Mesorhizobium shangrilense: one gene and its partner. The protein of the gene in region 2 interacts with the protein of the main gene of each other region in a pairwise test. Links are inferred from orthologs where the notes say so. Each region holds a gene or a part of one and is shown on either strand. Other genes may lie near its edges.

The links.
Region 1: the proteins of ptsN (region 2) and trkA interact in binary tests that used the Escherichia coli proteins (3 or more experiments, as listed by UniProt). The link is inferred for Mesorhizobium shangrilense from one-to-one orthologs.

What each region holds. Positions count from the first base shown.
Region 1 is NZ_JAQGPN010000001.1:2,924,389-2,929,339, reverse strand. Bases 1,312-4,193 are described here. They hold trkA (Trk system potassium transporter TrkA), read right to left. Parts: upstream 3,500-4,193; coding sequence 2,123-3,499; downstream 1,312-2,122. Other genes in these bases: ntrX (nitrogen assimilation response regulator NtrX), read right to left, coding at 3,506-4,193; PD284_RS14130 (D-amino-acid transaminase), read right to left, coding at 1,312-2,052. Also shown: GTPase HflX, read right to left, coding at 1-800; RNA chaperone Hfq, read right to left, coding at 801-1,049; more of PD284_RS14130, read right to left, coding at 1,189-1,311; more of ntrX, read right to left, coding at 4,194-4,867; PD284_RS14115 (sensor histidine kinase NtrY-like), read right to left, coding at 4,857-4,951. UniProt on the Escherichia coli protein: Part of the constitutive potassium transport systems TrkG and TrkH. May regulate the transport activity of TrkG and TrkH systems. Binds to NAD(+) and NADH.
Region 2 is NZ_JAQGPN010000001.1:4,690,118-4,694,927, forward strand. Bases 1,189-3,929 are described here. They hold ptsN (PTS IIA-like nitrogen regulatory protein PtsN), read right to left. Parts: upstream 2,921-3,929; coding sequence 2,456-2,920; downstream 1,189-2,455. Other genes in these bases: PD284_RS22645 (nucleoside hydrolase), read right to left, coding at 1,189-1,507; PD284_RS22650 (Hsp20 family protein), read left to right, coding at 1,636-2,061; PD284_RS22655 (BQ00720 family protein), read left to right, coding at 2,135-2,389; hpf (ribosome hibernation-promoting factor, HPF/YfiA family), read right to left, coding at 2,989-3,570; rpoN (RNA polymerase factor sigma-54), read right to left, coding at 3,815-3,929. Also shown: PD284_RS22640 (LysE family translocator), read left to right, coding at 1-552; more of PD284_RS22645, read right to left, coding at 563-1,188; more of rpoN, read right to left, coding at 3,930-4,810. UniProt on the Escherichia coli protein: Seems to have a role in regulating nitrogen assimilation.

The DNA of each region.
Region 1 (4,951 bases), 1.8 Mb from region 2 along the record:
GTCGGGTCCAGCGTGGCGAAGAGCATATCCTCGGCCAGCACGTCCGCACCCGTCAGGCGATTGAAGAGGGTGGACTTGCCGGCATTCGTGTAGCCGACGATGGCGACCACGGGGAACGGCACCTTCTTGCGCTTTGCCCGGTGAAGGTCGCGCGTGCGCCGCACCGTTTCCAGTTCGCGCTTCAGCTTCAGGATCTTATCCTGGAGAATGCGGCGGTCGGCCTCGATCTGTGTTTCGCCGGGGCCTCCGAGGAAGCCGGCGCCGCCGCGCTGCCGCTCCAGGTGGGTCCAGCTGCGCACGAGCCGCCCCTTCTGGTAGTTCAGGTGCGCGAGTTCCACCTGCAGCGCGCCTTCCTTGGTGCGAGCCCGCTCGCCGAAAATCTCAAGGATCAGGCCGGTCCGGTCGAGCACCTTGGCGTTGAACGCCTTCTCCAGATTGCGCTGCTGCACAGGCGTCAGCGGATGGTCGACGATCGCCAGCTCCGCCTTGTTTTCCTTTATGATCTCGGTGATCTCGTCGACCTTGCCGGCGCCAAGCAGCGTGGCAGGCCGCGGCTCGTTCACCGTGGCAATTGTAGCATGAACGATGTCGAGGGAGATCGCCTCGGCGAGGCCTACTGCCTCCTCGAGCCGCGCGTCCGCGGAGCGCTGCAGCCGCGGGCGGGTCTGCTGGGCAGTTTCATCCTCACGCAAGTGATGACGTGCAAGGATCGGCACGACCACAACGGCGCGCGCACCAGTCGCGTCCGATCCTGTATCGTCCGCCCTCTGGGGGCTAGCCCGGCGATTTTCTGCTTTCAATCAGCTTTCCCGGCCGTTTTCCTCGGCATCGAACATTTGCACGGGCTGGCTCGGCATGATCGTCGAGATCGCATGCTTGTAGACCAGCTGCGAATGGCCGTCCCTGCGCAGCAACACACAGAAATTGTCGAACGACGTTACGACACCGGTCAGTTTGACGCCATTGATCAGGAAGATCGTCAGTGGGTTCTTGCTCTTCCGAACCGAGTTCAGAAAGAGGTCTTGAAGATTCTGCGAACGTTCCGCCATTGCTTCTTGTCTTTCGCCGCCCTTTGCCTGGTTGGCACTGCGCCAGTTTAGCGGCGTGGTGTCAAGTTCCAGCCACTTGCGTCGAAACCCGAAACAAGTGGAAAGGTCTCATTGTGTCTTAAATCGAATAGAGCCGTTATCAGGCTGGACTTCGTTCCGCAACGTCAAAAAATGCCTCGCGCAACAAAAGCGTTGTAGCGCCCGGGTGTCCGTTGGCGACACTGTGCCCGTCGATGGATACGACTGGCATGACCACCGTCGTCGCCGATGTCATGAACACCTCTTTCGCTGCCTTTGCCTCATCAAGCGAGAAGTTGCGTTCCTCGATTTTGAGCTCGAGTTTCCGGGCGACGTCGAACACGGTCGTGCGGGTGATGCCGCGCAGTATTCCTGTTTCGGCCTGGCGCGTTACCAGCACATTGTCCTTCGTCACGATCCAGACGTTGCTCGATGCCCCCTCCTTCACCGTGCCATCGGGATCGACGAACCAGGCATCGTGAGCGCCCGCCGACTTCGCCTTCTGCCGGGCCAGCACGTTGGGGAGCAGGCCGACCGTCTTGATGTCGACGCGCTCCCACCGGTTCTCAGGCACGGTGATGACATCGAGACCGGTCGCGGCGCGCTTCGCGCCGGCGACGGTGTCGAGTCGCTTCGCCGTGATGACGATGCTCGGTCTGACGCCAGGCGCGGGAAAAGCATGGTCGCGCGGGGCGACGCCGCGCGTCACCTGGAGGTAGACCAGGCCATCGCGGACCAGATTGCGGTGAATGACCTCGGACATCGCGATGTGCAGCGCCTTTCGCGACATGGGCCAGGCGATCTGAAGCTCGCGCAGCGAACGGTCCAGGCGGTCGAGATGCCGCGTCATGTCCACGATGAAGCCGCGCGAAATCTCGCAGACCTCGTAGACGCCGTCGGCGAACTGATAACCGCGGTCCTCTACATGCACCATCGCCTCGCGATGCGGCACATAGCGGCCGTTCACATAGGCGATACGAGGCATGTCCGAACTCCTTGAAAGACAGGGGAGGCTTAAGCGATTCCCGGCTGGCGGTAACGGCCAAATCGCGAACTCAGAAGAATTCCAGACTGACGCGGAACATCTGCTCGACCTGCTTCACCGCACCCTGCATGGCGAAGATGACGACGCGGTCCTTCGGACGGATGTGCACGGAGCCGCTGGGCGAGATCATCTGTCCGTCACGGAAGATCGCGCCGATCCGCATGCCGTCGGGCAGCTCGAGGTCGCGCAGCGCCGTGCCGACCAGAGGCGACGTCTCCAGCGCCTCCGCCTCGATGATCTCGGCCAATCCCTGCTGGATGCTGTGGACGGCGCGGATCCGCCCGCGACGCACGTGCTGAAGCACACGGGAAATGGTGACCGAGCGCGGATTCACGTATGCGTCAATGCCGAGCGTCTTGGATAGACCGTGATAGGCCGGGCTGTTGAGAAGCACGAGGCTGGCCTTGCAGCCCAGGCCCTTGGCCATGACGCTTGAGAGGATGTTGACCTGGTCGCTGTTGGTCAGCGCCACCATCAGGTCGGCGTCGTGGATATCGGCCTCGAGGAGCAGCTTCTGGTCGAGCGCACTGCCGTTGAGCACCACAGTGCGCCGCAGTTCGTCGGCGATCCTGACGGCCCGCTCGCGCTGGTCCTCGATCAGCTTGATGCGGGTCCGGCTCTGCCTCTGTTCGATGGTGCGCGCGACGTAGAGGCCGATGTTGCCGCCACCGGCGATAATGATCCGGGTTGCCTCCTGCTCGTCATGTCCGAACAGGCTGAGCGTGCGCCGCACCTGATCCTTCTGCGTCACCACGTAGGCGAGGTCGCCAGCGATCAGTTGGTCGGCGGAATGCGGCACGAACAGGCTGTCGCCCCGTACGACCCCCACCACGGTGGACGGCAGGTCCGGAAACAGTTCCGTGAGCTGCTTCAGCGGCGTATTGATGACAGGGCAATCCTCAAGGCATTCGATTGCCACCATGATGATCTTGCCCTCGGCGAAGCGAACGACGTCGGTCGCGCCCGGCAGCGCGATGCGTCTCAGCACCATCTCGCCCACCTCGAGCTCGGGCGAGATGATCACGTCGATCGGCATGTGATCGCGCGAGAACAGGTCCTGATACTGGGGCTGGAGATAGGACTGCGCCCGTATCCGCGCGATCTTGGTGGGAACGTTGAACAGCGCGTGGGCGATCTCGCAGGCGACGATGTTGACCTCGTCATGCAACGTCACCGCGATGATCATGTCAGCCTGTTGCGCGCCCGCCGCCTCCAGCACCTCGGGATGCGAGCCGTGTCCGACGAAGCCGCGCACGTCGAGCGAGTCGCGCACCGCCTGGATGAGCTGCGCCGAGGTGTCGATGACCGACACGTCGTTCCGTTCTGCGGCCAGCCGCTCGGCAATGCCGTAACCAACCTGGCCGGCGCCGCAAATTATGACCCGCATGAGCGCCTAGACCCCGAGCGACTTCAGCTTGCGATGGAGCGCCGAACGCTCCATCCCGATGAACTCGGCCGTGCGCGAGATATTGCCGCCGAACCGGTTGATCTGGGCGATCAGATACTCTTTCTCGAACATCTCCCGCGCCTCGCGCAGGGGTAGCGCCATGATGTGCTGGTCCGACTGGTTGGGCGCGCGCGGCATCACGTCGCCGATCTCCTGCGGCAACAGGTCGGCGGTGATCGGCGCGTCGACGTCGTCGCCGCGCACCAGGATCATCAGGCGCTCGATATTGTTGCGCAGCTGTCGCACGTTGCCCGGCCAGTTGTGCGCCTGAAGCACGGCCAGCGCATCGTCCCCGATCCGCCGCGGCTTGATGCCGGCCTGCCTCGCCACCTGCAGCATGAAGTGATCGACAAGATACGGGATATCCTCGCGGCGCTCCGAAAGCCCGGGCACGATGACCGGGACCACCGCCAAGCGGTGGTACAGATCCTCCCGAAACCGCCCCTCGGCGATCATGCCCTCCAGGTTCTGCGCGGTCGACGAGATGATGCGCACGTCGACCTTGACCCGCTTGGTCCCGCCGACGCGCTCGAACTGCTGGTCGACCAGCACGCGCAGGATCTTGCTCTGCGTCTCGCGCGGCATATCGGCGATCTCGTCGAGGTAGAGGATGCCGCGGTGGGCCTCCTCGAGCGCCCCGACCTTGCGCTCGCCGCCGTTGGATTCGGTGCCGAACAGCTCGATTTCCATGCGCTCCGGCGTGATCGTCGCGGCGTTGAGCGACACGAACGGACCGGTCTTGCGCGACGACTGTGCATGAATGGCGCGCGCCACCATCTCCTTGCCCGAGCCGGACGGCCCGATGATCATGATGCGGCTGTTGGTCGGCGCCGCGCGCTCGATCGTCTGCCGCAAATGGTTCATCGCCGGCGATTTGCCGATCAGGTCGAAACTGTCGCCGCTGCGCTGGCGCAGATCCGACACCTCGCGCTTCAGCTTGGAGGTTTCCAGGGCGCGCTCGGCGATCAGGATCAGGCGGTCGGCCTTGAACGGCTTCTCGATGAAGTCGTAAGCGCCGCGCCGGATGGCCGAGACCGCGGTTTCGATGTTGCCGTGGCCCGAGATCATGACCACCGGCAGCTCCGGATGCATGGTCTTGATCTTGTCCAGAATCGCCAGGCCATCGAGGCGGGACCCTTGCAGCCATATGTCGAGGAAGACCAGGCGCGGGGCACGGTCCGCGATCGCGGCGAAGGCGCTGTCGCTGTCGTGCGCGGTGCGTGTCTCGTGTCCCTCGTCGCTCAGGATGCCCGCGACCAGTTCGCGGATGTCTTCTTCGTCGTCGATGATGAGAATGTCAGATGCCATTTCCGACCTGCTCGTTTTCTGCTTGCTTCGGGTGCTCCTGCCCGGCGGCGTCCGATGATGGCGTCGCCGAAGCGGGAACGAAAA
Region 2 (4,810 bases):
CCGACTGTCACGCTGATCATCGCCAATTCTATCCGCCACGGCACAAGAGCCGGACTTGCCAACGTCGCCGGCACGCAGGCGGGACTTGCAATCATGATCGCCATCGTCGGCGTCGGCCTGACCTCGCTGATCGCGGGCATGGGGCACTGGTTCGAATGGATCCGCCTTCTGGGCGCCGCCTACCTCATCTGGCTGGGGATCCAGATGCTGCGGTCGAAGGAAGCCCTCGACGGCGACGGAAACGCCCGGAAGCCGAGCGGCGGCTTCTTCGTACAAGGCCTCGCCGTCGCCCTGAGCAATCCGAAGACGCTGGTCTTCTTCGGCGCCTTCTTTCCGCAATTCATCGACCCGGCCGGCAGCTACGCGCTGCAGCTCTGGGTCATGGGCCTCACGGCGATGGTGGTCGCGGCCGTCAGCGACAGCGCCTACGCGCTCGCCGCCGGGCGCGCCGGCCGCCTGCTGTCGGCCGGCCGCATCAGGCTGCTCTCGCGCATCAGCGGAAGCTTCCTGGTGGGCGGAGGCATCTGGCTCGCGCTGTCGCGGGCCAAATAGCCCTCTGGCGTCAGTTCAGCCGGCCCAGCCGTTCAGTGAGCAGGGCGAAAAAGCCGGCAGCGTCGACGTCGCGCATCACCGTGGCGTTCTTCTGGCGGTCGGTCACGCCCCACCAGTCGACGACCGTCATGCCCATCGTCAGTTCCGAGGCGGTCTCCACCTCGACATTGCACTCCCTGCCCTTGAACAGTTCGGGCTTCAGCAGGTAGGCGATGACGCAGGGATCATGCAGCGGTCCGCCATCGGTACCGTACTTTTCCTCGTCGAAACGCTCGAAGAACTCCAGCAATTCCGCGGCCGCGATGCCCGCGCGCGTCCCCAGCCCGCGCAGGGCGGCCAGGCGAGAGGACGTGGTCAGCGCCTTGTGGGTCACGTCAAGCGGCATGATCACGACCTTGATGCCGGATTTCAGCACCACATCGCAAGCGTGCGGATCCACATAGATGTTGAACTCCGCCGCAGGCGTGATGTTGCCTCCCTCGAAGAAGCCGCCGCCCATCAGCACGATCTGCTTGATTCGCGCCGCAATCCTCGGCTCGCGGTTGAGCGCCAGCGCGATGTTGGTCAGCGGGCCGAGCGGGCAGAGCGTCACAGTGCCGCTTTCCTCCCGCATCAGCGTCTCGACGATGAAATCGACTGCGTGCTGTTTCTGCAGCGGCATCGTCGGCTCAGGCAGGTCCGGCCCGTCGAGCCCCGTCTTGCCGTGGACATGTTCGGCAGTGACGAGCTTGCGCACCAGGGGGCGGCTGGCGCCCGCGAAAACCCTGATGTCGGAGCGTCCCGCCAGCTCGCAGATCTTGCGCGCATTCTTTTCGGTCAGTTCGAGCGGCACGTTTCCGGCAACCGCAGTGACGCCGAGAATGTCGAGTTCCGGGCTGCCCAACGCCAGCAGAATGGCCAGGGCGTCGTCCTGGCCGGGGTCGGTGTCGATGATGATCTTATGGCTGGCAGGCATTCGGCTTCCTCATTTGGCAGGCGGCATCTGCAGTCTTGAACTTGCCGCGGCGGCGGACCATATCAGCAACACGGGAATGGATGCCATCCGGGTCCCTTTCCTTTCGGTCGCTCTTTGAGGACACTGGAATGAGCCGCATGACGCCCTTTTCGAGCCCGCTTCTGCTCGGGTTCGATACGATGGAAAAGACGTTGGAACGTCTTGCCAAGTCCGGCGATTCCTACCCTCCTTACAACATCGAGCGCGTCCGCTGTGGCGACGGCCAGGGCGACAAGCTGCGCATCACGCTGGCGGTGGCCGGGTTTGCCGAGGAGAACCTCGAAGTTACGACCGAAGAGAACCAGCTGATGGTTCGTGGCCGGCAGACCGAGGAGGGCGATCGCGAATACCTCCATCGTGGCATCGCGGCGCGCCAGTTCCAGAGGACCTTCGTCCTTGCGGACGGAATGCTGGTCAGGGGGTGCGAATTGAAGAACGGGCTGCTGTCGATCGATCTCGAACGCCCCGAGCCGCAAAGGCTGGTACGGAAAATAAACATTTCGGTGAAAGACTGATGTCGACCGCACCGGAACCAAGAGCTCTGTCGCGGGTTGGTTCGATTGGACGCCCCGCACATAGGAGGCTGAGATGACTGAGAACCAGACCAGAAACGTATCCCAGGCCCAGCTTGCCCATATCGGCGAGGGCGCCGTCGCCTATGTCCGCGAAATGGTCAGCGACGATCTCAAGTCCAAATTCCCTGGCCTGCCCGAGATCGCGCCGGGCACCAAGCTGTGGGCTGTCTTCGCCGCCAATGGCCAACCCATCCTCTTGTCCGACAAGCGCGACACCGCGCTGGCGGGGGCCTTCCAGAACGATCTGACGCCCGTCGCCGTGCACTGAAGCGGCGCGCTTGCGCACCACAGGGCGGTCGCTCGACCGCCCTCCCTCCCATCGTCAATGATATGACTAGGCTGCGTGCGACGCAGGCGTGTGCGCCAGCAGCGCATGGATTGCGGCGGCATCCTTCGTGCCGCGGACCTTCGCCACGGTGTCAGCGTCGCGCAGGACCCGGGCAATGCGCGACAGCGCCTTGAGGTGATCGGCGCCAGCGCCCTCCGGCGCCAGCAGCAGGAACACGAGATCGACGGGCTGGTCGTCCAGCGCCTCGAAATCGACGGATGAATCCAGGCGCGCAAATACGCCTGTGATGCGCTTCACGCCGGCCAGCTTGCCGTGCGGAATGGCGATGCCGTTGCCTACTCCGGTCGAGCCGAGGCGCTCGCGCTGCAGAATCGTGTCGAAAATCTCACGTTCCGGCAGCCCGGTCACAGCCGCGGCCTTTTCCGACAGGAGTTGCAGGAGTTGTTTCTTCGAGTTCGCCCGCAACGTCGGCATGATTGCCGGAACGTCGATCAGATCGCTCAGATCCATCACCAAAATCCTTGTGCTCCGCCCATCGCTGCCCGGCTCCCCCGCCCAGCAGCGTCGGCGAGGTAACGTTACGCCCGCGCGGTCTTCACCGAAGACGGGTCGATCCAGCCGATATTTCCGTCCGGCCGCCGGTAGACGATGTTGACCTCCTGATTGCCAGCGTTCCGGAACACGAAAACCGGGCTTTCCTTGGTGTCGAGTTCAATGACAGCCGATGCGACCGACATGGTCTTCAGGGCCATGGACGACTCAGCCACGACAACCGGCGCGAAGTCTTCCGCAACCTCGACCTCTTCGTCGGGCAGCGCCGCCATGACGGTGTAGGAGACATTGACCGATTCGTTGTTGCCGCCCACCGGATGGGTCTTCAAACGGCTCTTGTAGCGGCGCATCCTGGATTCGAGGCGGTCCGCGGCGATCTCGAATGCGGCGGTAGGTTCCTGGCTGTCGCCCGTCGCCTGCAGAGCCATGCCCGAATCCAGATGAACCATACAGTCCGCCGAAAAGCGCGAGCCCGACTTGAGGACGGTGACGTGCCCTGAATACCCACCCCCGAAATATTTGTCGACCACTTCGCCGACTCGGCCCTCGATGCGGGTTCGAAAGGAGTCGCCAATCTCCATGTGCTTGCCAGCGATACGTAAGTTCATTTGTTGGTGAACCTTCCCTGCTCGTCAGTCGGATTGGAGTTTATACCCGTGGGCGGTGCGCACAAGGTTTGCGGCGTCCAATGCGCCGTGCTCAGGTCCAAACTTTCTGGTTAGACACAGGTCTTGGGGCGACGTTTCATTGCTCTGAAGACAACCACCCTGCTCATGCGGGCGGGCTTCTAGTGAGTTCCCGGGGGAATGTCAATGAAGGGTTAAGGAGCGCATCGAGCGACGCCGCGGCAGGCTATGCTCTATTGCCCGCCAGCGCACGCTTCTCGCGCCGCCGCTGGACCGAGGATGGTATGTCCATGCCTTCCCGGTATTTGGCGATGGTGCGGCGGGCAACGTCGATGCCGTCCGCCTTCAGCATCTCGACGATGGCATCGTCGGAGAGCACGTTGGAAAGCTGCTCCTCGGCGATCAAACTCCTGATCCGGTGGCGAACCGCCTCCGAGGAGTGCGCCTCCTCACCGGAGACGGACGCGATCGAGGCGCTGAAGAAGTAGCGCAGCTCGAACACGCCACGCGGCGTCAGCATGAACTTGTTGGCTGTGACCCGACTGACGGTCGACTCATGCATGGAAATGGCGTCGGCAACGGCCTTGAGCGTCAAGGGACGCAGATGGCGCACGCCGTGGGTGAGAAAAGCGTCCTGCTGCTTCACGATCTCGCCGGCGACCTTGAGAATCGTGCGCGCCCGCTGGTCCAGGCTGCGTGTCAGCCAGTTGGCGTTCTGCAGGCATTCGGACAGGAAGTCCCGCTCCTGCTGGGACTTGGAGGACGCACTCACCTTTGCGACATACGCATTGTTGACAAGCACCCGCGGCAGCGCGTCCGCGTTGAGCTCCACCGTCCAGGTTCCGTCCGAGGCAGGCCACACCTCCACGTCGGGGACGATCGATTCGGCGCCTCCCCCCTGAAAGGCGAGGCCGGGCCGCGGATCGAGGGCCCGCACCTCGGCCACCATGTCCATGAGATCCTCGTCGTCGACCCCGCAAAGCTTGCGCAGAGCGACGAAATCGCGCTTCGCCAGAAGCCCCAGATTGGCAAGCAGGGTCCGCATGGCCGGGTCCAGCCGATCGAGCGCCGCGAGCTGCAGCGACAGGCACTCGGCCAGGCTCCGCCCGAATATGCCGGCAGGCTCGAACGTCTGGCAGAGCGCCAGGACATCCGAGACGGCCTCAGTATCCACTCCGAGCCGATGGACGATCTCGGCAGGATCGGCGTGCAGGTAGCCTGC